3 regions of the Pseudomonas tolaasii NCPPB 2192 genome follow, and region 3 is predicted to be linked to each of the others. Evidence: riboswitches for the same ligand, from Rfam matches in the RefSeq annotation. Region 3 holds a riboswitch; each other region holds the start of a gene.

Region 1 (9,759 bases), 820 kb from region 3:
GGGCTTGTGTGGGAGCTGGCTTGCCTGCGATGCAGTCACCTCGGTGCATCAGTTGCACAGCGGCGATGCTATCGCGGGCGAGCCAGCTCCCACATTGGGTTTGTGGAGGTCTTGAAGCCGCTTACTTCGCCGCCGACACCCGCCACACTTTATTCCCCACATCATCGGCCACCAGCAAGTCCCCTTGCTGATCAATCACCACACCCACCGGCCGGCCCATGGCTTTCTCGTCCTTGTCGAGGAAACCGGTCAGCACATCCACCGGCTGCCCTTTGGGCTGGCCCCCTTCAAACGGCACGAAGATCACCTTATAGCCACTGTGCGGCTTGCGGTTCCACGACCCATGCTGGCCGATAAACGCGCCGCTGCTGAATTGCGCCGGGAGTTTGTTGCCCTCGGCGAAGGACAGGCCCAGCGAGGCGGTGTGCGGGCCCACGGCATAGTCCGGCGCAATGGCCTTGGCCACCAGATCCGGGTTTTGCGGCGTCACGCGCGCATCCACATGCTGGCCGTAATAGCTGAAAGGCCAGCCATAAAACGCGCCGTCCTTGACCGAGGTGATGTAGTCCGGCACCAGGTCGCTGCCGATCTCGTCGCGCTCGTTCACGGCGGTCCACAGCTTGCCGCTCTGCGGTTCCCAGGCCATGCCATTGGGGTTGCGCAGGCCCGAGGCGAAAATGCGATGCTGGCCTGTGGCGCGGTCCACCTCCCAGATGGCCGCCCGGCCTTCCTCCGCTTCCAGGCCATTTTCGCCGACGTTGCTGTTGGAGCCGACGCTCACGTACAGCTTGCTGCCGTCTTTGCTGGCCACCACGTTTTTCGTCCAGTGGTGGTTGATGCTGCCGCCCGGCAGGTCGACGACCGTGGTGCCAGCGCCCTTGATCGCGGTTTCCCCCGGCGTGTAGGCGAAGCGCAGCAGCTTGTCGGAGTCGGCCACATACAGGTCGTTGCCCACCAGCGTCATACCGAAGGGTGAATTCAGGTTCTCGAGGAACACCGTGCGCGTCTCGGCCACGCCGTCGTGGTCGGCATCACGCAGCAGTGTGATGCGATTCGGGCTCGGTACGCCGGCACCGGCGCGGCCCATGACTTTCTCCATTACCCAGCCACGAATGCCCTTAGCGTCATCCGGCTTGGGCGGCGCGTTGGTTTCCGCCACCAGCACGTCGCCATTGGGCAGCACATACAGCCAGCGCGGGTGGTCCAGGCCTTCGGCGAAGGCCGCTACCTGAGTGCCTGCAGCCGGAGTCGGCTTTACGCCAGCAGGCCAGCCAATCGCCGGTGCAATATTCACGGTGGGGATCAGAGTTTTGTTGGGTTCCGGCAGCTTGGGCGACGGCCCGGTGCCATCGGACACCTGCAGGGTAGAGCTTTCACCGCAGGCAGCGAGGGTGCCTGCGACCATGATGAGTAAGGCAAGTCTTGTTTTATGCATGGTTTTCTCCTGAATACCTGTAAGGGTAGAGAAGCAGGGCTGTCAGATGGTTCAAGTCAGAGGCCAGCTTTAATTGACGCTCCACCCCCAACCCACTAACCTTCGCGGCTTGTTCCAGGTGCTCTGTGGCCCGCGTGTCGACGGAGTGAAACAGGGAAGCCGGTGAGTGAGCGCACTTGTACACAGTGCCGCCGCGATTCCGGCGCTGCCCCCGCAACGGTAAATGAGTGAAACGATGCTTTTTGCCACTGTATCGCGCGCGATATGGGAAGGTGCATCGTCGGCCGCTTTCCAGCAGAGCGCGCCCCTCATGAGTCCGGAGACCGGCCTGAAGCATCCAACAGCATCACGGTGGGCGATGCTTGGCTGTCTGTTTTGTCTTTTTCCTGCCCGCCGTTTTTGTCCAGCCCCAACGGAGAGCTGCCATGACTGATTCCCCCGACCGCGACGAGCGTCACCTGGCGCGCATGCTGCGCAAAAAAGCCGTGATCGACGAGCGCATCGCCAACTCCCCCAACGAATGCGGATTGCTGCTGGTACTCACCGGTAACGGTAAAGGCAAGAGCAGTTCGGCGTTCGGCATGCTCGCCCGCGCCATGGGCCACGGCATGCAGTGCGGCGTGGTGCAGTTCATCAAGGGGCGCAACAGCACAGGCGAAGAACTGTTTTTCCGCCGTTTCCCCGAGCAGGTGCGTTTCCATGTGATGGGCGAAGGTTTCACCTGGGAAACCCAGGACCGTCAGCGCGACATCGCGGCGGCCGAAGCGGCCTGGGCGGTTTCCCGCGAATTGCTGCAAGACCCTTCCATCGGCCTTGTCGTACTGGATGAGCTGAACATCGCCCTCAAGCACGGCTACCTTGACCTCGACCAGGTTCTCAGCGACCTGCAAGCCCGGCCGCCGATGCAACATGTAGTGGTCACCGGCCGTGGCGCCAAGCCCGAATTGATCGAAATGGGCGACACCGTCACTGAAATGGGCATGCTCAAACACGCGTTCCAGGCCGGTATCAAGGCACAGAAGGGCGTCGAACTTTGAATCAGCCCCGTCATTGCCCGGCCGTACTGATCGCCGCACCGGCGTCCGGCCAGGGCAAAACCACCGTCACCGCCGCGCTCGCCCGTTTGCACCGCAACCTGGGGCGTAAAGTGCGCGTGTTCAAATGCGGGCCGGATTTTCTCGACCCGATGATTCACGAGCGCGCCAGCGGTGCGCCGGTGTATCAATTGGACATGTGGATGGTGGGCGAGCAGGAAAGTCGCCGTTTGCTGTGGGAAGCAGCCGGCGAGGCCGACCTGATCCTGATCGAAGGCGTGATGGGTCTGTTTGACGGCACCCCGTCCAGCGCCGATCTCGCGCGGCATTTCGGTGTGCCGGTGCTCGGCGTGATCGACGGCACCGCCATGGCCCAGACGTTCGGCGCGCTGGCCCTGGGCCTGGCGCGCTATCAGCCGGACCTGCCGTTCGCCGGCGTGCTGGCCAACCGCGTCGGCACCCTGCGTCACGCGCAATTGCTGGAGGGCAGCCTCACCGAGGGCCTGCGCTGGTACGGCGCGTTGTCTCGGGAAACGGGCATCGAATTGCCCAGCCGCCACCTTGGCCTGGTGCAAGCCAGCGAGTTGAACGACCTCGACGTACGCCTGGATGCCGCCGCCCAGGCATTGGGCAGCAGCTGTGAAGTCGCCTTGCCGCCGCCGGTGACGTTTGCCGCGCCGCATGTGATTGAGGCCGAGCCGTTGCTTCATGGTGTGCGCATCGCCGTGTCCCGTGACGAAGCGTTCGCCTTTACCTACGGCGCCAGCCTGGATCTGTTAAGGGCCATGGGCGCCGAGCTGCACTTTTTCTCGCCGATCCACGACCGCGAATTGCCTGACGCCGACAGTCTGTATCTGCCCGGCGGTTATCCGGAACTGCACCACAAGGCGCTGTCGGAAAACACCTCGATGCTCAGCGCCATCCGCGCCCACCACGCCGCCGGCAAACCCTTGCTCGCTGAATGCGGCGGCATGCTTTATCTGCTGGATTCGCTCACCGACGTAGACGGCACCCGTGCCGAGCTGGTCGGCTTGTTGCAGGGCGACGCGGTGATGCAGAAAAAACTCGCGGCGCTGGCCCTGCAAAGTGTCGAATTGCCGGAAGGCGTACTGCGTGGCCACACCTATCACCATTCCCTGACCAGCACCGAATGGCAGCCGATTGCCCGTGGCCTGAGCCCCAATGGCGGGCGCGGCGCCGAGGCGGTTTACCGGCAGGGGCGAATGACCGCGTCCTACGTGCACTTTTATTTTCCGTCGAATCCGGCGGCGGTGGCTGCACTGTTCGCGCCCGACCGGGAGGCCGCCATCGCAGGCAAGCCAGCTCCCACAATGTACCGAGTTGAAACCCAATCCAGTGTGGGAGCGGGCTTGCCCGCGAAGAGGTCATGACCGACAGCGCCTTCCCCGAAGCCGACCGCCAGGCCGTCTACCGCGCCATCGCCGAACGCCGCGACATGCGCCACTTCACCGGCGGCACCGTCGCGCCCCAATTGCTGCAACGTTTGCTCCAGGCCGCGCACCAGGCGCCCAGTGTCGGCTTGATGCAGCCCTGGCGGTTCATCCGCATCAGCGACCGGCAATTGCGTGGGAAAATTCAGCAATTGGTGGAGGAAGAACGTGTGCGCACCGCCGACGCCCTGGGCGAGCGCTCCGACGCGTTCATGAAGCTCAAGGTCGAAGGCATCCACGATTGCGCAGAGGTGCTGGTGGCAGCGCTGATGGATGATCGCGAGCGCCACATTTTTGGCCGGCGCACGTTGCCGGAAATGGACATGGCGTCGCTGTCCTGCGCGATCCAGAATCTGTGGCTGGCGGCGCGCGTCGAAGGCCTCGGCATGGGGTGGGTGTCGTTGTTCGAACCCCAGGCCCTGGCCGACTTGCTGGGCTTGCCGCCCGGCGCAAAACCCTTGGCGGTGCTGTGCCTGGGTCCGGTAGCGGAGTTCTACCCGGCACCGATGTTGCAGCTCGAAGGCTGGACCGAACCGCGGCCGCTGAGTGACATGTTGTATGAAAATAGGTGGGGAGTGAGTCAATGAGTGTGGCCTTGCTGTGTGTCGCGGCAGTGGCGCTGGATGCGCTGCTGGGCGAACCGAGGCGCTGGCATCCGCTGGTGGCGTTCGGCAATTTCGCCGCGCGCATCGAGCGGCGTTTCAACAGCGGTGGCCGTGGCTGGCGCAGCCATGGTGTGACCGCGTGGTTTATCGCCGTGGTGCCGCTGACCCTGCTCGCCACCGCCTTGTCGTGGGCACCCTATATCGGGTGGGTGCTGGAGATTCTGGCGCTGTACTGCGCCCTCGGCATGCGCAGCCTGGGTGAGCATGTGATTCCGGTGGCCCAAGCTCTGCGCAGTGGCGACCTTGAAGAGGCGCGCAAGCGCGTGAGCTACCTGGTCAGCCGTCAGACCAGTGAGCTGGACAGCACCGAAGTGGCCCGTGCCGCCACCGAGTCGGTGCTGGAGAACGGCAGCGATGCGGTGTTCGCCGCGCTGTTCTGGTTTGTCGTCGCCGGGGTGCCGGGCGTGGTGCTCTATCGCCTGAGCAACACCCTTGACGCCATGTGGGGCTATCGCAATGAACGCTTTGAGCGTTTCGGCTGGGCGGCGGCCAAAATCGACGATGTACTGAACTATATTCCTGCACGGCTGGTGGCATTGACCTACGCCGTATTGGGCAAAACCCGGCTGGCACTCAAATGCTGGCGCACCCAGGGGCCGACATGGGACAGCCCCAACGCCGGGCCCGTCATGGCCGCTGGTGCCGGTGCCCTGGGGGTTGAGTTGGGCGGAGCGGCGATCTATCACGGCGAGTTGCATCAGCGCCCGCAGTTGGGCGAAGGCCCGGCGGCCGATGCCGATTCCATTGACCGGGGCTGGCAGCTGGTGCAGCGCGGCGTATGGTTGTGGCTGCTGATCCTGTGCGCGGGGGCGCAATTTTATGCTTGAGCACGGTGGTCGGCTGCGCAAGGCAGCCATGCAGTACGGGATTGCCGAGGCTGATTGGCTGGACCTGTCCAGCGGCCTGGCGCCCTGGCCGTGGCCGATCCCCGAGATCCCCTTGCGGGCCTGGGCGCGCTTGCCGGAAACCGACGACGGCCTGGAAAAGGCCGCCAGTGAGTATTACGGCGCCGCCCACGTGCTGCCGGTGCCGGGCTCCCAGGCGGCGATCCAGTTGCTGCCGCGTTTGCGCCGCACCGGCAAGGTTGGCGTGCTGTCACCCTGTTACGCCGAGCACGCTGAAGCCTGGCGCCGCGCCGGGTATGTGGTGCGTGAAGTGCAGGAGCAGGAAGTCGACTTCTTCCTCGACAGCCTCGACGTGCTGGTGGTGGTCAACCCCAACAACCCCACGGGTTTGAACCTGGCTCCCCAGCGCCTGCTGGACTGGCACTCGCGCCTGGCCCAGCGCGGCGGCTGGCTGGTGGTGGACGAAGCGTTTATGGACGTCACCCCGCAGTTAAGCCTGGCGGGCCAGACGCATCAGGTCGGGTTGATTGTGTTGCGCTCGTTCGGCAAGTTTTTCGGCCTGGCCGGTGTGCGCCTGGGCTTCGTGCTGGCCGAGCGCCGCTTGCTCAGGTTGTTGGCCGAGCAGCTCGGGCCCTGGGCCGTCAGCGGGCCGACGCGGGTGCTGGGCCAGGAGTGCCTGCGCGATACCGCCGGGCATGTTCGGCAACGAGCGCGCTGTGTCGAGGCCGGCCAGCGCTTGTTCGAACTGCTTGAAGGCCATGGCTTTCAACCCCATGGCGGCTGCGCACTGTTCCAGTGGCTGATCACGCCCCATGCCGAACGGCTGCACGAATTCATGGCCCAGCGCGGCATTCTGCTGCGCCTGTTTGTTCACGACAGCAGCGTGCGTTTCGGCCTGCCCGACACCGAGGCGGATTGGCGGCGGCTGGACGCAGCGCTGACTGCCTATAAGGAAGCACCATGAGTACGCTGATGGTGCAGGGCACCACCTCCGACGCCGGCAAAAGTACCCTGGTGACTGCGCTGTGCCGCTGGCTGGTGCGCCAGGGCGTGGCGGTGGCGCCATTCAAGCCGCAGAACATGGCACTCAACAGCGCGGTGACCGCCGAGGGCGGCGAGATCGGCCGCGCCCAGGCCGTGCAGGCCCAGGCCGCCAACCTGGCACCGCACACCGACATGAACCCGGTGCTGCTCAAGCCCAACAGCGACACCGGCTCCCAGGTCATCATCCATGGCCGCGCCGTCACCAGCATGAACGCGGTCGCCTATCACGACTACAAAGCCGTCGCGATGCAAGCGGTGCTGGCCTCCCACGCGCGGTTGAGCGAAGCCTACCCGGTGGTAATGGTCGAAGGCGCCGGCTCCCCGGCGGAGATCAACCTGCGCGCCAATGACATCGCCAACATGGGCTTTGCCGAAGCCGTGGACTGCCCGGTGCTGTTGATCGCCGACATCAACCGCGGCGGGGTTTTCGCCCACCTGGTCGGCACGCTGGAGTTGCTGTCGCCCAGCGAACAGGCCCGGGTCAAGGGCTTCATCATCAACCGCTTTCGCGGCGACATCGCCCTGCTGCAGCCAGGGCTGGACTGGCTGGAGGCTCGCACCGGCAAACCGGTGGTGGGCGTGTTGCCGTATGTCATGGACTTGCACCTTGAAGCCGAAGACGGCATCGACAGGCGCCAGACCGACAAGGCCGCGCAGGTGCTCAAGGTGGTGGTGCCGGTGCTGCCGCGCATCAGCAACCACACGGATTTCGACCCGCTGCGCCTGCATCCCCAGGTGGATTTGCAGTTCGTCGGGCCGGGCCAGCCGGTTCCGGCGGCGGATTTGATCATCCTGCCCGGCTCGAAAAGCGTACGCAGTGATTTGGCCTACCTGCGTGCCAACGGCTGGGACACCGCCATCGCGCGCCACTTGCGCTATGGCGGCAAGGTGCTGGGTATTTGCGGCGGCTTGCAGATGCTCGGCGCACAGGTGCACGACCCGCTCGGCCTGGAAGGCCCGGCCGGCTCCAGCGAAGGGCTGGGGCTGCTGGCGTTCAGCACGACCCTTGAGCAAGAGAAACAATTGCGCAATGTACGCGGGCGCCTGCTGCTGGAGGACGCCGAGGTCAGTGGTTATGAAATCCATGCCGGCGTGACCTCAGGCAGCGCCCTGGAACACGCCGCCGTGCAGTTGGACGACGGCCGCCACGACGGCGCCCAAAGTGCCGACGGGCAAATTCTCGGCACCTACCTGCATGGCCTGTTCGAAACCCCGGCCGCCTGCGGCGCCTTGTTGCGCTGGGCAGGTTTGCAGGATGTGCAGGCAGTGGATTACCACGCCCTGCGCGAGCGGGACATCGAGCGGTTGGCGGACCTGGTGGAAAACCACTTGGATACCGATCTGCTGCGCAAGCTATGTGGGATTTGAGCATGTGTACGCGGTTTTTATGTGGGAGCTGGCTTGCCTGCGATGGCGGCCTGGCGGCCAACCCAATTCAGCCAACCCCAGGTGCCATCCCATGCTCCAATTGATCCTCGGCGGCGCTCGCTCCGGCAAAAGCCGCCTGGCTGAGAAGCTCGCCGGCGACAGCGGTTTGCCCGTCATTTACATTGCCACCAGCCAACCGCTGGATGGGGAAATGAACGCGCGCGTGGCTCTGCATCGCCAGCGTCGCCCAGACGCTTGGGGGTTGATCGAAGAACCGGTCGAACTGGCCCGCGTGTTGCGTGAAAACGCCGCTGTGGATCGTTGCCTGCTAGTAGATTGCCTGACCTTGTGGCTCACCAATCTACTGATGCTTGAAGCCGCCGAGCGCCTGAAACTTGAGCGTGACCAATTGCTGGAAACCCTGGCCTCGTTGCCGGGTGAAATCATTTTTGTCAGCAACGAGACCGGTCTGGGTGTCGTGCCGCTGGGCGAATTGACTCGCCGCTATGTGGATGAAGCCGGTTGGCTGCATCAAGCCTTGGCCGAGCGGTGTCAGCGTGTTGTCCTGACGGTTGCCGGCCTGCCCCTGACTTTGAAAGGTACCCCGTTATGACTGATTCCTGGTGGCTCAACCCGTGCAAGGCCGTCGACGCTTCGGCCCATGAACAAGCGCTGGCCCGCCAGCAGCAACTGACCAAACCTGCTGGCTCCCTCGGCCGGTTGGAGGCGGTCGCCGTGCAATTGGCCGGTTTGCAGGGCCAGGTCAAACCGTCGGTGGATCAGCTGTGGATCGCCATTTTTGCCGGTGACCATGGCGTGGTAGCCGAGGGCGTGTCGGCGTTTCCCCAGGAAGTGACCGGGCAAATGCTGCATAACTTCGTCACCGGTGGCGCCGCCATCAGCGTATTGGCGCGGCAGTTGGGCGCGCAACTGGAAGTGGTCGACCTCGGCACGGTAACGCCGTCGCTGAATCTGCCCGGTGTGCGCCATCTGAATATCGGTGCCGGCACAGCCAACTTTGTTAACGGGCCGGCGATGACGGCGGCTCAGGGCCGATTGGCGCTGCAAGCGGGCCGAGACAGTGTGCTTCGCGCGCGCGAAGCCGGTGCGCAGTTGTTCATCGGCGGCGAGATGGGCATTGGCAACACCACGGCGGCGAGTGCGTTGGCGTGTGCCTTGCTCGATTGCGCGGTGAGTGACCTGACTGGCCCCGGCACCGGTTTGAATGCCCAGGGCGTCAGCCACAAAGTCGCGGTCATTGAACGCGCGCTGGCGCTGCATGCCGGGCAGCATGGCGACGTGCTGCAAACCCTGTTCAACCTCGGTGGTTTTGAGATCGCTGCGTTGGTCGGCGCCTATCTGGCCTGTGCCCAGGAAGGCATCGTGGTGCTGGTGGACGGTTTTATTTGCACCGTCGCCGCCCTGGTGGCGACACGCCTGAACCCCGCATGCCGTGAATGGCTGGTGTTTGGCCACCGGGGCGCCGAGCCCGGCCATCGTCATGTGCTGCAAAGCCTCGATGCCCAGCCATTGCTTGAACTCGGCTTGCGTTTGGGCGAAGGCAGCGGCGCGGCGCTGGCGGTGCCCATGCTGCGTCTGGCTTGTGCATTGCACGGGCAGATGGCGACCTTCGCCGAGGCGGCCGTGGCAGATCGCCCGGCATGACCTTGCACCTGGACCTGCTGCGCCACGGCGAAACCGAGCTGGGTGGCGGCCTGCGCGGCAGTCTGGATGATGCGCTGACCGCCAAAGGCTGGGAGCAGATGCGCACCGCCGTGGTGGAGCAGGGGCCCTGGGACCGTGTGGTCAGCTCACCCTTGCAGCGCTGCGCGTTGTTCGCCCGCGAGTTGGGCGAACGGCTCAATCTGCCGGTGAGCCTGGAAAAGGATCTGCAGGAATTGCACTTCGGCACGTGGG
Region 2 (9,759 bases), 1.1 Mb from region 3:
GGTCGACCGATGCATGGTTCTGCACCTGCATCGGGTTGGCCAGGCGAAAGCTGGGGTAATCGTCAGGCAACTGCCGGGCGGCTTCGGCCAGCAGCGCCAGGCTCGAATCACCGCTGCACAGGATCACCAGCTCTGCGGGGGTTTGGCCCAGGTCGGCAATATTGTCGTCCGAGACGAAACCGCCGGGCTGGGTCCTGAGCAGGTGCATGGGTTAAACGCTGAGCGCAGCGCGCAGTTGCGCTTCAAGGCCTGCCGCGTCCAGTTCCTGACCGATCAACACCAGGCGCGTGGTGCGCGCTTCGTCCGCGCCCCAGGCGCGGTCGAAGTGCTTGTCGAAACGCGTGCCCACGCCCTGGATCAGCAAGCGCATCGGCTTGTTCGGAATCGCGGCAAAGCCTTTGACGCGCAGGATGCCGTGTTGCACCACCAGTTGGGTCAGGGCGTCGAGCAGCAGTGCTTCGTCGGCTTGCGGCAGGTCGATGGAAATGGAGTCGAAGGCATCGTGGTCGTGATCATGGTCGTCGTCACCGTCGTGGTGATGATCGTGATGGCTGTGACGACCGTCGATGTGCTCTTCAGAGCCGGCGCCCAGGCCAATCAGCACGTCCAGCGGCAGGCGACCGCTGCTGGCTTCGATGATTTTCACGGCTGGCGGCAGCTCTTCGGCGACTTCGAGGCGCACGCGGGCCAGGTCTTCGGGGCTGATCAGGTCGGTTTTGTTGAGAATCACCAGGTCGGCGCTGGCCAGTTGGTCGGCGAACAACTCGTGCAGCGGCGATTCGTGGTCCAGGTTCGGGTCGAGTTTGCGCTGGGCGTCGACTTGATCCGGGAACGCCGCGAAGGTGCCCGCAGCCACCGCCGGGCTGTCGACCACGGTGATCACCGCGTCAACGGTGCAGGCGCTGCGGATTTCCGGCCACTGGAAGGCCTGAACCAAAGGTTTTGGCAGGGCCAGGCCCGAGGTTTCGATAAGAATGTGATCGAGGTCGCCGCGACGGGCCACCAGTTCGCGCATCACCGGGAAGAACTCTTCCTGCACGGTGCAGCACAGGCAGCCGTTGGCCAACTCGTACACGCGGCCATTGGCTTCTTCTTCGGTGCAACCGATGGAGCATTGCTTGAGGATTTCGCCATCAATGCCCAGCTCGCCGAACTCATTGACGATCACCGCAATGCGACGGCCCTGGGCGTTGTCGAGCATGTGCCGCAGCAGGGTGGTTTTGCCCGAACCGAGGAAGCCGGTAACGATGGTGACGGGGAGTTTGGCCAGTGTTTTCATCGGATGCCCTTGAGGGCGGGCATACGGGACGACAAGCCCTGCGACGGCGCGCAGGGGCTGATTTCGTCACCGGATCACCCCGCCCGGTTGAATTGAAATTCGGTTGCGAGGCAGGTCTCCTGGCTTGGGGCTTGCAGGTCTTGCGACCGGCGCTGATTGCGCCTTCCCGCCGATTTGGCAGTGGCGTGGCAGTCAGCTCAACCCTTTACAGTTGCGGGGGCAGCCGCGGCTTGGACCGCGTTCCCTTCTTAGCTCCGGCCTGAGTCGGAGAACCTCGAGGGTGCAAGGCTACGCAGTGCTTGGGGGATGGTCAATGATGGGGTTTGGGTTGTGTACACATCCGTTGCTGCGGTTGCGGCCACCTGCGGACCGCGCTCCCCCAGAAAATGAATATCCAGCGGTGGGAGCGGGCTTGCCCGCGTAAGCGGAGTGCCAGCCCGCATCTATGTCGCTGCCAGACCGCCTTCGCGGGCAAGCCCGCTCCCACATTTTTGACTGTGCTCGGCTTTTCTTTTCTGTCGGAGTTGAGCTCCCGCACCGAAGCGTTTTTGCTTCGCACCACTCAGACCGCCGTGCTTTTGCTTCTGTAAGAGCGGAACCCCTATCAGCCGCTACTCAAGAAACGGATAGGTACACCTACCAAAAACACATCCCGAATTGACTCACCTCCCACCCCCATGCTCTCCTACACCTCTTGTTTCGGGTGCCCTGCAAAGGGTGAAACGGGAAACCGGTGCGTCATAGCGATATGACCAGTCCGGTGCTGCCCCCGCAACGGTAAGCGAGCGAAGCGTCATTGCCACTGTGCGCAGGCATGGGAAGGCGATGCTTTCAGGACTCTCTCAAGAGCCCCCTCGCAAGCCCGGAGACCGGCCCGAAAATCAGATAACAAACCCGCGGTGGGCGGGCGCTGTTCGAACCCTGCGTGCCCGGCTCGCGGGGTTTTCATGCGCCTGCGTCACCCTGAAACCCGAAGGGACGCGCCATGTCGATCATCAGCAGCACCTCGCACACCGCCAGCACCACTTCCACCCTGAGCCAACGCCTGACCGCCGCCATCGGTGCGTCGATCCTCGGCGCGTGCCTGGTGTATTTCGCCGGTTTCTCGCACATCGAAGCGGTGCACAACGCCGCCCACGATACCCGCCACAGCGCCGCGTTCCCGTGCCACTGAGACCTGCCGACATGATCAAGCGTATTGCCCAGACCGCAGGTTTCACCGGCTTGCTGGCCGCCCTGCTGCTGACCCTGCTGCAAAGCTTTTGGGTCGCCCCGCTGATTTTGCAGGCGGAAACCTTTGAAAACGCCTCGCCAGCCGCCGAAGTCGCCCATGAACACGCCGACGGTGCTGCTGCGCACACTCACGACGCCGAAGCCTGGGAGCCTGAAGATGGCTGGCAGCGCGTGCTGTCGACCACCGGCGGCAACCTGGTGGTGGCCGTAGGTTTTGCGCTGATGCTGGCCGGTCTTTACACGCTTCGCGCGCCCACTCGCACCGCTCAAGGTTTGCTGTGGGGCCTGGCCGGTTATGCGACGTTCGTGCTCGCGCCAACCTTGGGTCTGCCACCTGAATTGCCGGGCACCGCTGCCGCTGACCTGGCCCAACGCCAGATCTGGTGGATCGGCACCGCGGCCTCGACCGCCGTCGGTATCGCACTGTTGGTGTTCGGTCGCAACTGGCTGCTGAAAATCCTGGGCGTGGCGATTCTGGCCGTGCCACACGTGATCGGCGCGCCGCAGCCGGAAGTGCATTCGATGCTGGCGCCCGAAGCGCTGGAAGCGCAGTTCAAGATTGCCTCCCAATTGACCAACGTGGCGTTCTGGCTGGCCCTGGGCCTGATCAGCGCCTGGCTGTTTCGCCGCCATCGCGACGGTCAATACTCGGTATGACCCTGGTGGTCGGCCTGGGCTGCCAGCGCGGCTGTGATGTTCACACCTTGCTGGCGCTGTTTGAAACCGCCCTCGCCGAGGGCGGCATTGAATGTCGGCGCGTGACCGCATTGGCCAGTATTGATCGAAAAAGGGATGAGCCGGGGCTGATCGCCCTGGCGCAACGGCTGAATCTGCCTTTGGAATGTTTCAGTGCCGAACAACTGGCGCCCTACGCAGACCGCCTGAGTCACAAGTCCGATGTGGCTTTCGCCCATACCGGCTGTTACGGCATCGCCGAAAGCGCCGCATTGGCCCTCGCCGAACAACTCGGCAATGCCCCCGCCCGCCTGCTGATCACCCGGAAAAACACCGCCCAGGCCACCTTTGCATTGGCATGCGCCGGCTAAAATCCCGATAATCAGCGCGCTCGATCATGAGCAATCTTCATGCTCGCACGTTTTTTACAGGAATTCCCATGACCGTCTACTTCATCGGCGCCGGCCCCGGCGACCCGGAATTGATCACCGTCAAAGGCCAGCGGCTGATCCGCAGTTGCCCCGTGATCATCTACGCCGGCTCGCTGGTACCCGCAGCGGTACTGGAAGGCCATCAAGCGGAACAGGTGGTCAACAGCGCCGAATTGCACCTGGAGCAGATCATCGACCTGATCAAGGTCGCCCACGCCAAGGGCCAGGATGTGGCGCGCGTGCACTCCGGCGACCCGAGCCTGTATGGGGCGATCGGCGAGCAAATTCGTTATCTGCGCGAGTTGGGCATTCCCTTTCAGATCATCCCCGGCGTCACGGCGGTTGCCGCCTGCGCTGCACTGCTGGAAGCCGAACTGACCTTGCCGGACATCGCCCAAAGCGTGATCCTGACGCGCTACGCCGGCAAAACAAACATGCCGACCGGCGAGGAATTTGGCAGCCTGGCGCAGCACGGCACGACCATGGCGATTCATTTGGGCGTTAGCCACCTGGAGAAAATCGTCGCCGAGTTGCTGCCGCATTACGGTGCGGATTGCCCGATTGCCGTGGTGCACCGGGCAACCTGGCCGGATCAGGATTTCGCGATCGGCACACTGGCGGATATCGCAGATAAGGTCGCGGCCAAGGGGTTTCGGCGCACGGCACTGATCATCGTGGGCCGGGTGCTGGCGGATGACAGTTTCAGCGAGTCTTCGCTGTATCGAGCAGGTCATGCGCACCTCTACCGGCCTTGAACACATGCCGAAGGCAATGCAATACCCTGTGGGAGCAGGCTTGCCAGCTCCCACAGTTGATCTGTTTTGTTAGATAAATCCTGTAAGACATTAATTTTAAAGCATAAAAAACGGCGCTCACGGGGCGCCGTTTTTTGTTTGCAGTGAACACCTTACTCAGTAGTAGGCGTTTTCTTTCTGCGTGTGGTCGGTCACGTCGCGTACGCCCTTGAGCTCCGGAATACGCTCGAGCAAGGTACGCTCGATGCCTTCGCGCAGGGTCACGTCCGCCTGGCCGCAGCCCTGGCAGCCGCCGCCGAATTTCAACACGGCGATGCCGTCATCCACCACGTCGATCAAGCTGACCTGGCCGCCATGACTGGCCAGACCCGGGTTGATCTCGGTTTGCAGATAGTAATTGATGCGCTCGTTGACCGGGCTGTCGGCGTTGACGTTCGGCACCTTGGCGTTTGGCGCCTTGATGGTCAACTGGCCGCCCATGCGGTCGGTGGCGTAGTCGACCACGGCGTCGTCGAGGAAGGCTTCGCTGAAGGCATCGATGTACGCGGTGAAGCTTTTCAGCCCCAGGGCGGTGTCTTCAGGCTTTTCTTCGCCGGGCTTGCAGTAGGCAATGCACGTCTCGGCATATTGGGTGCCGGGCTGGGTGATAAAGACGCGGATGCCGATACCCGGGGTGTTCTGCTTGGACAGCAGGTCAGCCAGGTAATCGTGGGCGGCGTCGGTAATGGTTATGGCAGTCATGGAAACTCCTCACAGGCTTGCCGGCAGTTTACGCCAAAATATTACGCAGGTACAAAGTCCGAGTAATTTTGTCGGAAAAGACTTTGCAGCCCCATCAGAGGTTTTCATATCGGTTCATGTCCAGCACGCCCTCTTCCACGGGTGTGGTTTCGTGGATGTATTGCGACAGGTCATGGAAATACTGCCAGAACAGCGGATGACTGCGGCGTACCCCCCAACGGTCGACAACCTTCTCGAAACGCTTGGCGTCCTTGGCGCTTTCCATCGCCGTGACGAACTCAGGCACTTCCTGAGCGGGAATATTGAACATGAAGTTCGGGTAGCTGCTCAGCACGCCCGGATAGATAGTGACCGTGTCCAGACCAGGCTGATAGCGATAAGCCTCGCCCAGCAAAAAGGCCACGTTGCTGTGCGCCCGGTTGCGCAACATGCTGTAGACCACGCGTTTTCCGCTGTTGGTTTCGATGCGCAGCATGGTGGCTTCGGGCAACTGGTCAATCACCTTGAGCCCCGCCGCCGGGCGCGAGGTCAGGCGGCTCAATGCTTGCTCGGCCTCCTGCAACGCCGGGTCAATGCCGTCGCGCGAGCAATAGGCGCCGCTGCAGCGGTTGATCGGGTCCGGGCTGGCATTCAAGTCGCCGTAGCGGGTCAGCAACTGGTTGGCGAAGTCGCGTTTCGGGTCTTTTTCGTCCAGATGCAAGCCGGTTGGCTTGTCGTCATCAATCGCCTCGTAGTCCAGCCACAGCTTGAGTTTGCCGCTGTTCTGGTACCAGTCGTCCATAAAGCCGTCGCGGCTGTCGGCAGGCATCAGGCGCAGGAAGTTCTGTTCGGCGCCGTTACGGATCAGGTCGAAGTACAGCCGGGTCTGGGCTTGGTGCGATACGTTGCCGAACACGTCGAAGTTCACCGCCAACTGATAATAGGTGCGCTCCAGCAGCGGGTAGTCGAACAGCCACATCGTTTGCGGCACTTCACCAATCAGGCCTTTGGTCACCGAGGCGCTGTCGAAGTGGCGGAAGATGCTCAGCAAGGCATTGTCATTGCCGGCCCACAGGGTCGACCAGCTCGGTGGCGGCAAATCCGCATAGTTGTCACGGCGCAAGGCTTCGTATTGGTTGCGTTTGTCGCGGTAGGCCAGCCACAGGCTCAGCACGCTGCCCACGTCATCGTTTTGCCCCGGCATCGCCAGCAGCGGCGTGGCCTGGCCACGGTAACGCGCGTCGGTGATGTACAGGTCGTGGTCCGGGTCCTGGAACAGCGTCCAGAAGTTGTCGCGGATGACGTCCGTGGCAATCTGCCCCCGGCACACCGGCCCGCGAATAAAGGTGCGTACAAAGTATTCGGCGTTATCCAGCATGAACTGGTAGCGCGCCTTGGCCGGAATGGCTTCGAAGGTGGCGAACGGGTTGGCGCGGCTGCCCGGCCCATAGCCAGGCAAGGCGTTGACCTGCCAGTTACCGGCGTAGAACAGCTCTTTCACGCGCGCCATTTTCGCCGCGCTGAACGGATAGGTGATGTGGGTTTTGTGCACGATCACGCCCTGCACCGGCCACAGGCGGTAGTACACCTGGGTGCCCGGGTCGTCATTGGGGCGACGGGTGGCGATCAAGTCAATCGGCTTGCCGCTGGGCGTGCGGGAGCGCACCCACTGGAAGTAATGCCCCGGCTCGCCGTTCTCGAAATAGATGTGAGCCAGGAACAGGTGCTCGAACAACCAGCGCGCCACCAGGCTTTCCCGGGCGCCAGGCTGATTGAACAGGTTTTCCCATTGCTGCACCTGCAGGGCTTCTTTGGCGCTCGGCGCCAGGCCCTGCTCATCGATAGGCGCACCGGACGCCAGCCAGCGCTGCAACGTCTGGTATTGCTGGTCGGTCAGGCCGGTGACCGCCAGCGGCATGCCTTCCTTGGGATGACTGCCTGCGTAGGCATTGAACTCGCCCGGCGTCGCGCACATGTTTTCGCGGTTCAGACCCAGCACGATGTCGTCGGGCAGCTTGGCGTTGGGCTGCAGCGGCGCGTTGTGACCCAGCTCCAGCATGCGCGCCATCAACGCAGCCTGGCTGCCCTGGGCGTCCAACACTGAATAGAAGCCCTTCTGCTGCCACGCCTGTTTGCCGAAGGCGTCATAGAACAGCCGCGTAGTCGGCGTGGCCTGGCTGCGCTCGCCGTCATACACCGGCACTTTGCTCGCGCCACGGGCCGCGCCCTCGGCACTGCCCAGGTTCAACTGGCAGGCGGAGTCGTAGCAGGCATGGCAGGCCACACACTTCTCGGTAAAAATCGGCTGGATGTCGCGGGTATAGGAAAGCGCGGGAGCCGGGCTTTGCGCCTGAGTGCTACTGGCGATCAGCAACAACACCGCGCTGACGATAAGACGAAATGACATGTACCCGGTCCCGATTCAATGCGTGCGCTGAAAAATTGCCGGTGATTCTACCGGGCCAAGGCCTGCAGCAACATGAACGATATTCATGCAAAATCTGCACATACTCTAAATCGGCACAGGTTTGCTATGATTGCCGCCCTCCGAAATGCCTGACCAGAGTAGTCCCATGTCCGATCGTAGCGTTCGTCTGCAAGCCCTCCATCAAGCCCTTAAGGAACGCATTCTGATCCTCGACGGCGGTATGGGCACGATGATCCAGAGCTACAAGCTTGAGGAACACGACTACCGTGGCAAACGCTTCGCCGACTGGCCGAGTGACGTCAAAGGCAACAATGACCTGTTGGTGATCACCCGCCCCGACGTGATCGGCGGCATCGAAAAAGCCTACCTGGATGCCGGCGCCGACATCCTGGAAACCAACACCTTCAACGCCACGCGCATTTCCATGGCCGACTACGGTATGGAAGAGCTGGCCTTTGAGCTAAACGTAGAAGGCGCACGCCTGGCGCGCAAGATCGCCGACGCCAAGACCGCAGAAAACCCGGCCAAACCGCGTTTCGTCGCGGGCGTGCTCGGCCCTACCAGCCGCACCTGCTCGTTGTCTCCGGACGTGAACAACCCCGGCTACCGCAACGTGACCTTTGATGAACTGGTGGAAAACTACACCGAGGCCACCAAAGGCCTGATCGAAGGCGGCGCCGACCTGATCCTGATCGAGACCATTTTCGACACCCTCAACGCCAAGGCCGCCATTTTCGCCGTGCAAGGCGTGTTCGAAGAACTGAACATCGAGCTGCCGATCATGATCAGCGGCACCATCACCGACGCCTCCGGTCGTACCCTGTCGGGCCAGACCACCGAAGCGTTCTGGAACTCGGTGGCCCACGCCAAGCCGATTTCCGTGGGCCTGAACTGCGCCCTCGGCGCCAGCGAACTGCGCCCGTACCTGGAAGAATTGTCGAACAAGGCCAACACCCACGTTTCCGCGCACCCGAACGCCGGCCTGCCCAACGAATTCGGCGAATACGACGAGTTGCCGTCGCAAACCGCCAAGGTCATTGAAGAGTTCGCCCAAAGCGGCTTCCTCAATATCGTCGGCGGTTGCTGCGGCACCACGCCGGGCCACATCGAAGCCATCGCCAAGGCCGTGGCCGGCTATGCGCCGCGCGTGATCCCCGACATTCCCAAAGCCTGCCGCCTGTCGGGCCTGGAGCCGTTCACCATTGATCGCAGTTCGTTGTTCGTCAACGTCGGCGAGCGCACCAACATCACCGGCTCGGCCAAGTTCGCCCGCCTGATCCGTGAAGACAACTACACCGAAGCCCTTGAAGTCGCCCTGCAGCAGGTGGAAGCCGGCGCCCAGGTGATCGACATCAACATGGACGAGGGCATGCTGGATTCGAAGAAGGCCATGGTGACCTTCCTCAATCTGATTGCCGGTGAGCCGGATATCTCCCGCGTACCGATCATGATCGACTCCTCCAAATGGGACGTGATCGAAGCCGGCCTCAAGTGCATCCAGGGCAAGGGCATCGTCAACTCCATCAGCATGAAGGAAGGCGTGGAGCAATTCATTCACCACGCCAAGCTGTGCAAGCGCTATGGCGCCGCCGTGGTGGTGATGGCGTTCGACGAAGCCGGCCAGGCCGACACCGAAGCGCGCAAGAAAGAGATCTGCAAACGCTCCTACGACATTCTGGTGAATGAAGTCGGTTTCCCGCCGGAAGACATCATCTTCGACCCGAATATCTTCGCGGTCGCCACCGGTATTGAAGAACACAACAACTACGCCGTCGACTTCATCAACGCCTGTGCCTACATCCGTGACGAGCTGCCCTACGCACTGAGTTCCGGTGGTGTGTCCAACGTGTCGTTCTCGTTCCGTGGCAACAACCCGGTGCGCGAGGCGATCCACTCGGTGTTCCTGCTGTATGCGATCCGCAACGGCCTGACCATGGGTATCGTCAACGCCGGCCAGTTGGAGATCTACGACCAGATCCCGGCCGAGCTGCGTGACGCCGTGGAAGACGTGGTGCTCAACCGCACGCCGGAAGGCACCGACGCCCTGCTCGCCATCGCCGACAAGTACAAGGGCGACGGCAGCGTCAAGGAAGCCGAGACCGAGGAATGGCGGGGCTGGGACGTGAACAAGCGCCTGGAGCACGCGCTGGTCAAGGGCATCACCACCCACATTGTGGAAGACACCGAAGAATCGCGGCTGTCGTTCGCGCGCCCGATCGAAGTGATCGAAGGCCCGCT
Region 3 (9,759 bases):
AGCGCCGGTGGGGCGGCCGGCAAAGAGCTGTTTGCCGTGGCCGATGTCAGCCGCCTGCGCGTGTACGTGCAGGTGCCGCAAACCTTCTCGCCGCAGATTCGCGAAGGCACCACCGCGCGTTTGAGCGTGCCGGAATACCGTGGCGAAACCTTTACCGGCAAGGTGATCGCCACCGCCGATGCGGTCAACGCCGCCTCCGGCAGCACGCTGGTGCAATTGCTGGTGGACAACCCCGGTGGCCGTCTGCTGCCGGGTGGCTACACCAGCGTGCAGTTCGACCTGCCGGTGCAGGCCGATGTGCTGCGCATTCCGTCCAGCGCGCTGGTGTTCGATGACAAGGGCATGCGCGTCGCCACCCTGGACGAGCAGAACCACGTGCACTTCAAAACCATCAGCATCGCTCGCGATTTCGGCGACAGCGTAGAGATTGCCAGCGGCCTGCAGGCCGCCGACCGCGTGATCGACACACCGCCCGATGGCCTGGCCGATGATGATTCGGTGCAACTCGCCGTCGCCGCGAATGAGGTCAAACCCCATGGCTAAGCGCACCGTGCTGGGGCTGCTCGCCACCTTGAGCCTGGGTGCCTGTTCGCTGGCGCCGCCGCTCAAGGTGCCGCCCACCCCGATTGCCGCGCAGTTCCACACCCAGGGGCCGTGGACCGTCGGCACGCCGAATGATCAGGCCAACCGTGATGGCTGGTGGCGCATCTACAACGACCCGCAACTGGACGCGATGCAGCAGGAACTGCTGAAAAACAACGCCGACCTGAGCGCGGCGCTGGCCCACTATCAACAGTCCCAGGGCTTTGAGGCGCAGGCGCGCTCCGGGTTGTTTCCCAAGATTTCAGCACTTGGCAATGGCCAGCGGATTCGCCAGTCGGATAACCGGCCATTGCGTTCGGCGACCTCGCCAGACATCTACAACTCGGCCACATTGGGCCTTGAGGTGGACTATGAAGTCGACCTGTGGGGCCGCGTGCGCGACACCGTTGCCGCCGGTACCAGTGATTCCGAAGCCGCCAAGGCTGACCTGGCCTCGGTACGCCTGAGCCTGCAAGCGCAACTGGCCGACAGCTATATCCGCCTGCGCGGCATCGACTGGCAAAACCAGTTGCTGGAACAGACCCGTGACGCCTACGCCAAAGCCCTGAACCTGACCGAAGGCTTGCACGGCGGCGGGATTGTCTCCGGGCTGGATGTGGCGCGGGCGCGTACGCAGTTGTCGACCGTCAAGTCGCAACTCACCCAACTGCAGGTGCAGCGCGCGGTGCTGGAGCATTCCATCGCAGCCATGCTCGGCGAATCCGCTTCCACCTACAGCGTGGCCGTCAACGTCGCGCCGATTGCCTTGCCGACGGTGCCGACCGGCGTGCCGTCCAGCCTGCTGCAACGTCGCCCGGACATCGCCGCCGCTGAGCGGCGTATCGCCTCGGCCAATGCACGTATCGGCGTGGCCAGGGCGGCGTGGTTCCCGCAGATCACCTTGAGCGCCCAGGGCGGTTATCAGAGTGACGAGTTTGCTCGCCTGCTCAGTGCGCCCAACCTGTTCTGGGCCATCGGCCCGTCGCTGGTCGGGACACTATTTGATGGCGGCGCGCGTCAGGCCCAGGTGGATATCGCCAAGGCCGCCACCGATGAAGCCGCGGCGAAATACCGTGGCGTGGTGTTGGGTGCGTTCGAGCAAGTCGAAGACAACCTGTCGCAGATCGCCGGCCTGGGCAGCGCGCTGGATGATCAGCGCGATGCTGCGGCAGCCGCGCAATACGCCGAAGACCTGTCGACCTCGCGTTACCGCCAGGGCGCCGTGGCCTATCTGGACGTGGTGACCGCCCAGGTGGCGGCGCTGGAAGCCAAACGCACAGTCTTGCAACTGCAAACCCAGCAATTGAGCGCTAATGTGGGCCTGATCAAGGCATTGGGCGGCGGATGGAACGTGGCTCAACTGGCCGCGTCGAACACTACTCAAACCAAGGAGCAGTAAATTCATGACTGACTATGTACCCCCGAAGGTGTGGACCTGGGAAACCGAAAGCGGCGGCACCTTCGCCAGCATCAACCGGCCCGTCGCCGGTGCGACCCATGACAAGGAGCTGCCGGTGGGCAAGCACCCCTTGCAGCTGTACTCACTGGCGACGCCCAACGGGCAGAAGGTCACCATCCTGCTCGAAGAACTGCTCGCCTTGGGCCACAGCGGCGCGGAATACGACGCCTGGCTGATCAAGATCGGCGACGGCGACCAGTTCGGCAGCGGCTTTGTGTCGGTGAACCCGAACTCGAAAATCCCGGCATTGCTGGACCGCAGCGGCGCTACGCCGATCCGGGTGTTCGAGTCCGGGGCGATTTTGCAGTACCTCGCAGAAAAATTCGGTGCGTTCTTTCCCACCGAACCTGCGGCGCGGGCCGAATGCCTGTCGTGGCTGTTCTGGCAGATGGGCAGCGCGCCTTACCTGGGCGGCGGTTTCGGGCACTTTTACGCGTATGCGCCGAGCAAGATGGAATATGCGATCAACCGCTTTGCCATGGAAACCAAGCGTCAGCTGGACGTGCTGGACCAGCGCCTGGCCGTCAGCCCATACATTGCCGGCGACGAATACACCATCGCCGACATCGCCATCTGGCCCTGGTACGGCGGGCTGGTCAAAGGCCGCTTGTATGGCGCAGCGGAGTTTCTTTCCGTGCACGAGTACACCCATGTACTGCGCTGGGCCGACGCCATCGAGGCGCGACCCGCCGTGCAGCGCGGGCGCCGGGTGAACCGGGTCTCGGGGGACGTTTCCGAGCAATTGCGTGAGCGTCACGACGCCCGCGACCTGGATTGAGCCCTCAACCTTTGCGCAATGGCACAAGGGAAGATTTGAAGAACTCGCCCAGGGTTTTGATGATGAGCTATACCTTAATCGGTTTGATGTTCCGCACACCGCCCTGAATTATTGATCAACAAGGAAGAGACACTATGAGCGATGTTCAACTGATCACCAGCGTCACCCCGCAAAGCCTGACCGAGCTGCTGCAGGCAGCCGGTTACCGCGTTAACCAGACCGAACAGAACGGCATCGTGCAACTGCTCAGCGCCAGCCAGGGCATCGGGTTTGCCGTGCGTTTCGGCAACCCCGCGGCGGAACAGGGCAGTTTCGTCGACTTCACTTACAGCTGCGCGCTGCGCGTACAGGGTGAGCTGCCCGAAGGCCTGGCCCAGGTGTGGAATGCTTCGCGTCGCTTTGCGCGGTTGTCGTTGCAGGGTGAGTTTTTGCTGATGGAAATGGACGTGGTGGTGGCTGGCGTCGGTGCGCCGCACCTGCGCAACCAACTGGAGTTGTGGGACCGCCTGCTGCAGGAGTTCATCGTGTACCTGCGTGACTACAGCCAGCATGCCGCGCAATTGCAAGCCCAGGCCGCCGCTGAGCCGGTGGGTGAAGCCGTGCCTGTGGCGTAAAAATGCTGTTTGTCGGCCCTGAGCGTCGCTGCAGGGCAGGGGGCGACCGGACGTTGATCCGGTCGCTACTCAGTGCCCCACCTGGCGTTGCAAAGCGCCCCGAAACGTAGCACTCAACGCCCGCAACGTCTCCCGCGAGCGCGCATCACTGATCCGGCTGTGCAACACCACCTCACTGACCGGCAAAACCGGCAGCCCAAACTGCTCGCCAACTTCCACAGCCCCCGCCGGCGCTACCCGGTGGGCGAGGGCGGCCACTCCCAGCCCTGCGCTGACCGCTGCACCCACCGCCATCACGCCGCCACCGACAAACACCTCGGTCCAGTCCACCTGCGCCTCATCCAGCGCCCGCGTAGCCAAATGCCGCACGCCACAAGGGGCTGCCATGGTCGCCATGCGCAAAGGCGTTCCCGGGCTGTGCTGCCAGGTCGGGGCGGCGAACCAGCCGAAGCGTTCCACGGCCAACACGTCCCCGTCCTGGCGGTCACCCTCGTTGCGCACGATCACCGCGTCCAGTTCGTTGCGGTCAAAGGCCGCGACCAGGTCCCGGGAAGAGGCGATGCGCACCTCGAGAATGACCATCGGGTCATACGCCGCCAGGCGGCTCAGCCAGTGCGGCAAGTCCGGGCCTGCCACATGGTCGCTGATGCCGATGACCAATCGTCTCGCCGCCTCAGCGCTCATATCGCCCAAGGCACGCTCATGGGCGTTGAGCAGCGCACGGGCGGCGGCGATGAATTGTTCGCCTCGGGGCGATAGCCGCACATGGCGGGGGGTGCGTTCCAGCAGGCGATAACCCAGGCGTTCTTCCAGGCGCTTGAGCTTCAGGCTGATGGCAGCCTGTGACGTATCCAGCGCCTCGGCCGCGCGGGTGAAACTGGCAAAGTCGGCGACCAGCACGAAGGCCTGCACCGTGTCGATATCCAGGGGTTTGAGTGCATCAGTCATTTCAATTCCTTATTGCACCTATATCGACTGATATCTTGTTGAAATCACCCGTCCTGCGCAAGCTGTAATCTCATCTTGCACGGGAGCTTTGCCATGTTCGCCAAACAGTATTCACACCGCCTGCCCGCCGATTACGACATGGGCGTGATTCGCCGTCGCGCTGCACAGCTTGGGCCGTTGTGGGATCACGCCGAAGGCTTGCTGTTCAAGGCGTTTATCGCCCGGGAAAGCGGGGGCAATGTGTATTCATCGGTGTACTTGTGGGCCGACCCGTTGCAGGCCGCCGACTTTCTGCTCGGTGAGCGTTTCCAAAAAGTACTCGACAGTTTTGGCCGCCCACACATCGAGAGCTGGCTGCCGCTGGATGTGCAACGGGGCCCGGCGCAGAACGCGTTGAGTTTGTACCGGGAGGAGTGGCCGCTGGAGCCGGGCGCGGACCGGGCCGCCGTGTTGGCCGAAGGGAAAATCCGCAATCGGCAACTGGCCGACAGCCGCGATACGTTTGCGGTGTTCCTGGCGCTGGATGTGCAGGCCTGGCGCCTGATCCGGATCACCTTGTCGGCCAACGCGCCGGACGCGCAGCACCCCGGCACGGGTTATCAGGTGTTGTACCTGGCCCGCCCGGGGATTTAGCGTTTTACGAGTTGAACCGTGCCTGTGGCTGGCTCAGTTTGCGCTCGGCCACCGCGCCGAACACCAGGCCGAGGGTGGTCCACAGCACCAGTTGAATGCCCAGCGATGCCACGCGGAACTTCCACAGCAGCACGGCGGAGAATTGCTCCGGCACTTCGTTGATCACCGGGAACAGGCTTCCGGCCACCGACACGATCACGATGTACAGCGCCACGCCAAGGATGGCGCCGGCCCAGACGCCGCGACGGGCGATCAGCTTGCGTGCGGCGTTGACTGCAATCACGGCGGCGGCCACCGACACCAGCAGCATCAGGAAGAACAGCCTGGTGCGCTGCGCGATGGTTTGCGGGTCGCCCACCGACGGCGGGTTGGCCGGGTATTTCAGGCCGGGGACCAGGATGATCGTCACAAAAGCGGCCAATGCCAGCAGCGCCGCCAGGCCGCGCGGGCCTACTTTGCCGATGCGGCCCAACGAGTAGGCGAACACCAGGGCGAAAATGCCGCCCAGGGACACGCTGTACACCACCACGCCGGTGAACAGGCCAAAGGTGCTTTGCACCTCGCGGCTCACCAGTTCTTCTTCCGGCGCATCGCCGTGCATCTGCGCCATCTGGTCTTCGAAGGCGATGGCCTTGTCGATCTGCGGCTCGCCAAAGGTCTTGGCGAAGCCAAACGCCAAGATGCCGGCGAGCAGGCCCACCAGCATTCCGCGTACGAGTAAATGCCCTGTCATGTCATGTCTCTCTTGAGGTCAGTGGCAGGGAAAACCCAGCAGGTGGCGGCCATCGTGCACGAACTCATGCACATACATGCCCTTGAACACGGCGGTGGCGCCTTGTTCGGCACCGACGAAGTAGATGGCCAGCAGCAACAGCAGGCCGCCGAAGATCGCCCAGGGCAGGATTTCGCCCAAGGGGATGGTCGGCACATAAACATCAGGGTTGGTTGCGGCGGTATTAGCCATGAAAACCTCCAGGGATGACGCGTCCCGAAATGGATAGCGAGAGGGCAGAAACAGGGTCTGGCTTACGGCTGTGAGGCCGAATACAGTGGCGCGACCGCGCCGGGTTTGCACCGGCTTCCTGTTTCATGTTCGTTGTAACATATTGAAACAACTTGGCGAGTCTACGCTGACTGCGCGCCGAAACAGAGTGAATTGTGATGCAAACGACCCGGTTGACACTCATTTGCCACGCTGTGACCCCTCAGCAGAAAAAGGGGAGTTTTCCTGATAACGAGTCCGTTGCTATGGATTGGCGAAACGCAGGGCTATCCCTTGCGAACCGTTACAAGAAAAACGCGCGCCTGTTGTGCGGGCCAGAAGCTCGCACTCGACAGACGGCGGGGATGTTCGGCACAAGTCCCATCGTCGAAAAAGACCTGCGTGATGGCGACTTTGGACGATGGAAAGGCAAGGACATCGACGAGATTGATCGCGCAGAATTGCTGGAATGGCTCACTGACAATGCCAGTGCGCCCCATGGCGGAGAATCTGTCGACCAAGTCTGTGCGCGGGTCGGCCGCTGGATGAAATGCCTCGAAACCCAACCCGGTCACGTGGTGGCCGTCACCCACCCCTTCGTGATCCGCGCCGCCATGCTGTACGTCATGAAATTTCCTGTCTCGATGTTCTACTTGATTGACGTCGAGCCGCTGTCAGCCACCGAACTGCGCTTCAACGACGTGTGGCGCCTGCGCCTGGAAACTCGCGCCTGAGCGCGCGAACATGGCAAAATCCACGCCCCGCAATGAGAGCAACCCATGAAACGCATCCTGATCATCGGCATCGGCGCCGGTAACCCTGACTACATCACGATGCAGGCCGTGAAGGCGCTGAACCGCACCGACGTGTTTTTCCTGATGGACAAGGGCCAGAGCAAGGACAAGCTGATCGACCTGCGCCGCGAGATCTGCGAGACCTACATCAGCGAGCCCGGCTACCGCTTCGTCGAGGCCGACTGCCCCGAGCGTGTGCGGGGAGACATTGATTACACCACCGCCGTGCAGGACCTGAACCGCGACAAGCAGCAGACCTTCGAGCGCATGATCAACGAGGAAATGGCCGACGGCGAAGTAGGCGCTTTCCTGGCTTGGGGCGACCCGGCGTTGTACGACAGCACCATTCGTATCCTGCAGGCGATTCTTGCCAGTGGCCGCGCCGAGTTCGAGTTTGAAGTGATCCCCGGCATCACCAGCGTGCAGGCCCTGGCCGCGCAGCACAAAGTGCCGCTGAACCGCATCGGCCGTTCCATCGAGATCACCACCGGGCGCCGTCTGGCGGCCGGGCAGGCGAGTGAGGCCGACACCCTGGTGGTCATGCTCGACGCCGAAGATTCCTACCGAACCGTGACCGATCAGGACATGGACATCTACTGGGGCGCCTACCTGGGCACGTCGGATGAAATTCTCATCAGCGGCAAGGTGAACGAAGTGGCTGACGAAATCCAGCGAGTGCGCAAGGCGGCACGCCTGGAAAATGGCTGGATCATGGACACTTACCTGCTGCGCAAACCCTGAGGTTATTTTCCATGCTCAAACTGTTTGCCCTGGCGCTAGCCCTCGTAGCTGGCGCTGCCCATGCTGATTCCGCATTGCACTCCGACTTGCCGCTGACTTATCTGGAACAAACCCAGGGCGATGCGCGCAACCAACCCCTGGTGATTTTTTTGCACGGGTTTGGCAGTAACGAGGACGACCTGTTTGGCATCAAGGATGAGCTGCCGTCGACCTGGACCTACCTGTCGGCGCGCGCGCCAATGCCGGTGGATTCGAATGGCTACCGCTGGTTCGCCAGAAAAGCCGGGGATGGCGATTACGACGGCGAAACGGCTGACCTGCAACGCAGTGCCAAGCTGATCGAAGCCTTCGTCACCCAGGCCACCGCCAAGTACCACACCCGACCTGATCGGGTGTTTCTGGTGGGGTTCAGCCAGGGCGCGATCATGTCGTACGAAGTCGGGCTGCGTCAGCCTGCGCTGGTGCGTGGCATTGCCGCGTTGAGTGGCAGCGTGCTGCCGGTACTCAAGGCCGAGCTCAAGCCGAAGGCGGGCTTGGACAAACTGGCGATTTTTATTGGCCACGGCACGCTGGACCAGGCGCTGCCGTATGCGTCGGCGACCCGGGCGAATGAAGTTCTGACGGGGTTGGGGTTAAAGCCGGAGTTTCATGGGTATATGGGCATGCCGCATACCGTGAGTGAGGCGGAAATACAGGACCTCAAGGCCTGGCTGGAAAAGAGCCTTAAGTAAACACGGTCAAAAAAATGTGGGAGCTGGCTTGCCTGCGATAGCGGTGTATCAGCCACCGCAGGGTTGACTGGTAAATCGCTATCGCAGGCAAGCCAGCTCCCACAGTAAATGTGTATCGCCAGCTGAATTGGGTTATTTGCCGCCGGTGATTTGCTTCACCAACTCCGCATGGCCCTTCACGTCGTCCGCGCGGGAAATCGCCTGGATCACCAGCAGGTGGGTGCCCGAGCCGCCCAAAAAGGTCGAGTTCAGGGTCTTGCCGCCGCCCTGTGTGGCGGTGCTGTCCACCTGGCGCAAGCCGAGGCCTTTGAAAGTGAGTTTTTTCTCGCCTTGTTTTTTGAAGTCCGGCAGCGCGGCGCTCTGGTCCTTGACGAAATCGGCCACGGCGCCGTCGAGGAATTGCGGGTCGTTGTCTTTGATGGTCGCCCCGTCGTTGCGCTCGGTTTCAGCGACGATCACCACGCTTTTGGTGGTCGAGTTGGCGTACAAAGTACCCTGGGTGTTGGCGGTGCCATCTTCGGATTTGCCGGTGGGCAGCGTGTCGGCGGTGTAGGCCTTGGGCAGGTTGAAGGTGAACTTGCCGCCCAATGTGGAGATGGTTTGCGTCGCCGGTTTGCTCGCGGCGAATACGCTGCCGGCGGTGAGCGCGAGGGCCAGCAGGGCGGCGGTCTTGGTGAAAGTAGCCATGAAGCGCTCCATTGATGAACGAAATTGCGCCGTATTCTGTCAGAAAATTCGCAATTTCGTTCGCTTGCCGGCTTACACCTTGTCGGACTCTTCCTCAAGCCGGTCCATCTCAAACAGACGTGCCAATTCTGCCCGTGCTTCCTGGGCGGTTTGCATCACTTTGGCCGCGTCGTCGTACACCGCGTGCTGGGCGGCGAGGACCTGCAGGTCGTGGTTCTTGAAGCGGGTGATGCGCGCGTCCGCCTGCGCCTGGGTCAGACCCAGGCCGACCAGGGTGCGGCGGCTCATTTCCAGGCTGGAATAGAAGGTCTCGCGCACCGGTGAGGCGTCCAGGTCCACCAGGCGGTGAACATGCTGGCGGTTGCGCGCGCGGGCAATGATCTTCATGTGCGGATAGAGGTTGCGCACCAGTTCGGCGGTTTTGATGTTGATCTCCGGGTCGTCCATGGCAATCACGAAGAACTCGGCCTGATCGACCTTGGCCGCGTGCAGGATTTCCGGGCGCTGAGGGTCGCCGTAGAACACCGGCATGCCGCCGAAGCTGCGGGTCAGCTCAATGGTTTCCACCGAGGTGTCGAGGGCGATGAACGAGATGTTTTGCGCGCGCAATATCCGCGCGACGATCTGACCCATACGGCCCATGCCCGCGATCACCACGCGTGGCGCGTCGCTGTCGATGGTGCGGTATTCCTCCGGCACTTCCACGGGCCTGGCCTTGGGCTTGAACAGCTTCGGGCATACCAGCAGCAACAGGGGCGTCACGGCCATGGACAGGGTGATGGTCAGTACCAGAATGTCGTAGAGGTGCGG

The links. Region 3 has a riboswitch for cobalamin ahead of ATI14_RS20220 (CbtB domain-containing protein). Riboswitches for the same ligand answer to the same signal wherever they lie in the genome.
Region 1: it holds a riboswitch for cobalamin, as region 3 does, so the genes downstream of both, cobO (cob(I)yrinic acid a,c-diamide adenosyltransferase) here and ATI14_RS20220 (CbtB domain-containing protein) in region 3, are expected to answer to the same signal.
Region 2: it holds a riboswitch for cobalamin, as region 3 does, so the genes downstream of both, ATI14_RS24805 (CbtB domain-containing protein) here and ATI14_RS20220 (CbtB domain-containing protein) in region 3, are expected to answer to the same signal.

The regions. Positions count from the first base shown of each region.
Region 1 is NZ_PHHD01000001.1:3,489,034-3,498,792, forward strand. It holds gene ATI14_RS16225 (PQQ-dependent sugar dehydrogenase) at 122-1,435, opposite strand; cobalamin riboswitch at 1,535-1,781, shown strand; gene cobO (cob(I)yrinic acid a,c-diamide adenosyltransferase) at 1,861-2,472, shown strand; gene ATI14_RS16235 (cobyrinic acid a,c-diamide synthase CobB) at 2,469-3,860, shown strand; gene bluB (5,6-dimethylbenzimidazole synthase) at 3,857-4,507, shown strand; gene cbiB (adenosylcobinamide-phosphate synthase CbiB) at 4,504-5,412, shown strand; gene cobD (threonine-phosphate decarboxylase CobD) at 5,405-6,394, shown strand; gene ATI14_RS16255 (cobyric acid synthase) at 6,391-7,842, shown strand; gene cobU (bifunctional adenosylcobinamide kinase/adenosylcobinamide-phosphate guanylyltransferase) at 7,934-8,455, shown strand; gene cobT (nicotinate-nucleotide--dimethylbenzimidazole phosphoribosyltransferase) at 8,452-9,507, shown strand; gene cobC (alpha-ribazole phosphatase family protein) at 9,504-9,759, shown strand, end outside.
Region 2 is NZ_PHHD01000001.1:5,434,621-5,444,379, forward strand. It holds gene cobN (cobaltochelatase subunit CobN) at 1-208, opposite strand, end outside; gene cobW (cobalamin biosynthesis protein CobW) at 212-1,279, opposite strand; cobalamin riboswitch at 1,372-1,571, opposite strand; cobalamin riboswitch at 1,964-2,171, shown strand; gene ATI14_RS24805 (CbtB domain-containing protein) at 2,265-2,453, shown strand; gene ATI14_RS24810 (CbtA family protein) at 2,465-3,169, shown strand; gene ATI14_RS24815 (cobalamin biosynthesis protein) at 3,166-3,558, shown strand; gene cobM (precorrin-4 C(11)-methyltransferase) at 3,627-4,373, shown strand; gene nfuA (Fe-S biogenesis protein NfuA) at 4,530-5,114, opposite strand; gene ATI14_RS24830 (fatty acid cis/trans isomerase) at 5,209-7,500, opposite strand; gene metH (methionine synthase) at 7,667-9,759, shown strand, end outside.
Region 3 is NZ_PHHD01000001.1:4,307,514-4,317,272, forward strand. It holds gene ATI14_RS20180 (efflux RND transporter periplasmic adaptor subunit) at 1-543, shown strand, start outside; gene ATI14_RS20185 (efflux transporter outer membrane subunit) at 536-1,981, shown strand; gene yghU (glutathione-dependent disulfide-bond oxidoreductase) at 1,986-2,819, shown strand; gene ATI14_RS20200 (YbjN domain-containing protein) at 2,954-3,433, shown strand; gene ATI14_RS20205 (LysR family transcriptional regulator) at 3,503-4,381, opposite strand; gene ATI14_RS20210 (DUF4865 family protein) at 4,475-5,014, shown strand; gene ATI14_RS20215 (CbtA family protein) at 5,019-5,747, opposite strand; gene ATI14_RS20220 (CbtB domain-containing protein) at 5,766-5,978, opposite strand; adenosylcobalamin (AdoCbl) riboswitch at 5,979-6,124, opposite strand; gene ATI14_RS20225 (histidine phosphatase family protein) at 6,176-6,730, shown strand; gene cobF (precorrin-6A synthase (deacetylating)) at 6,776-7,531, shown strand; gene ATI14_RS20235 (alpha/beta hydrolase) at 7,543-8,262, shown strand; gene ATI14_RS20240 (DcrB/PsbP domain-containing protein) at 8,395-8,949, opposite strand; gene ATI14_RS20245 (monovalent cation:proton antiporter-2 (CPA2) family protein) at 9,022-9,759, opposite strand, start outside.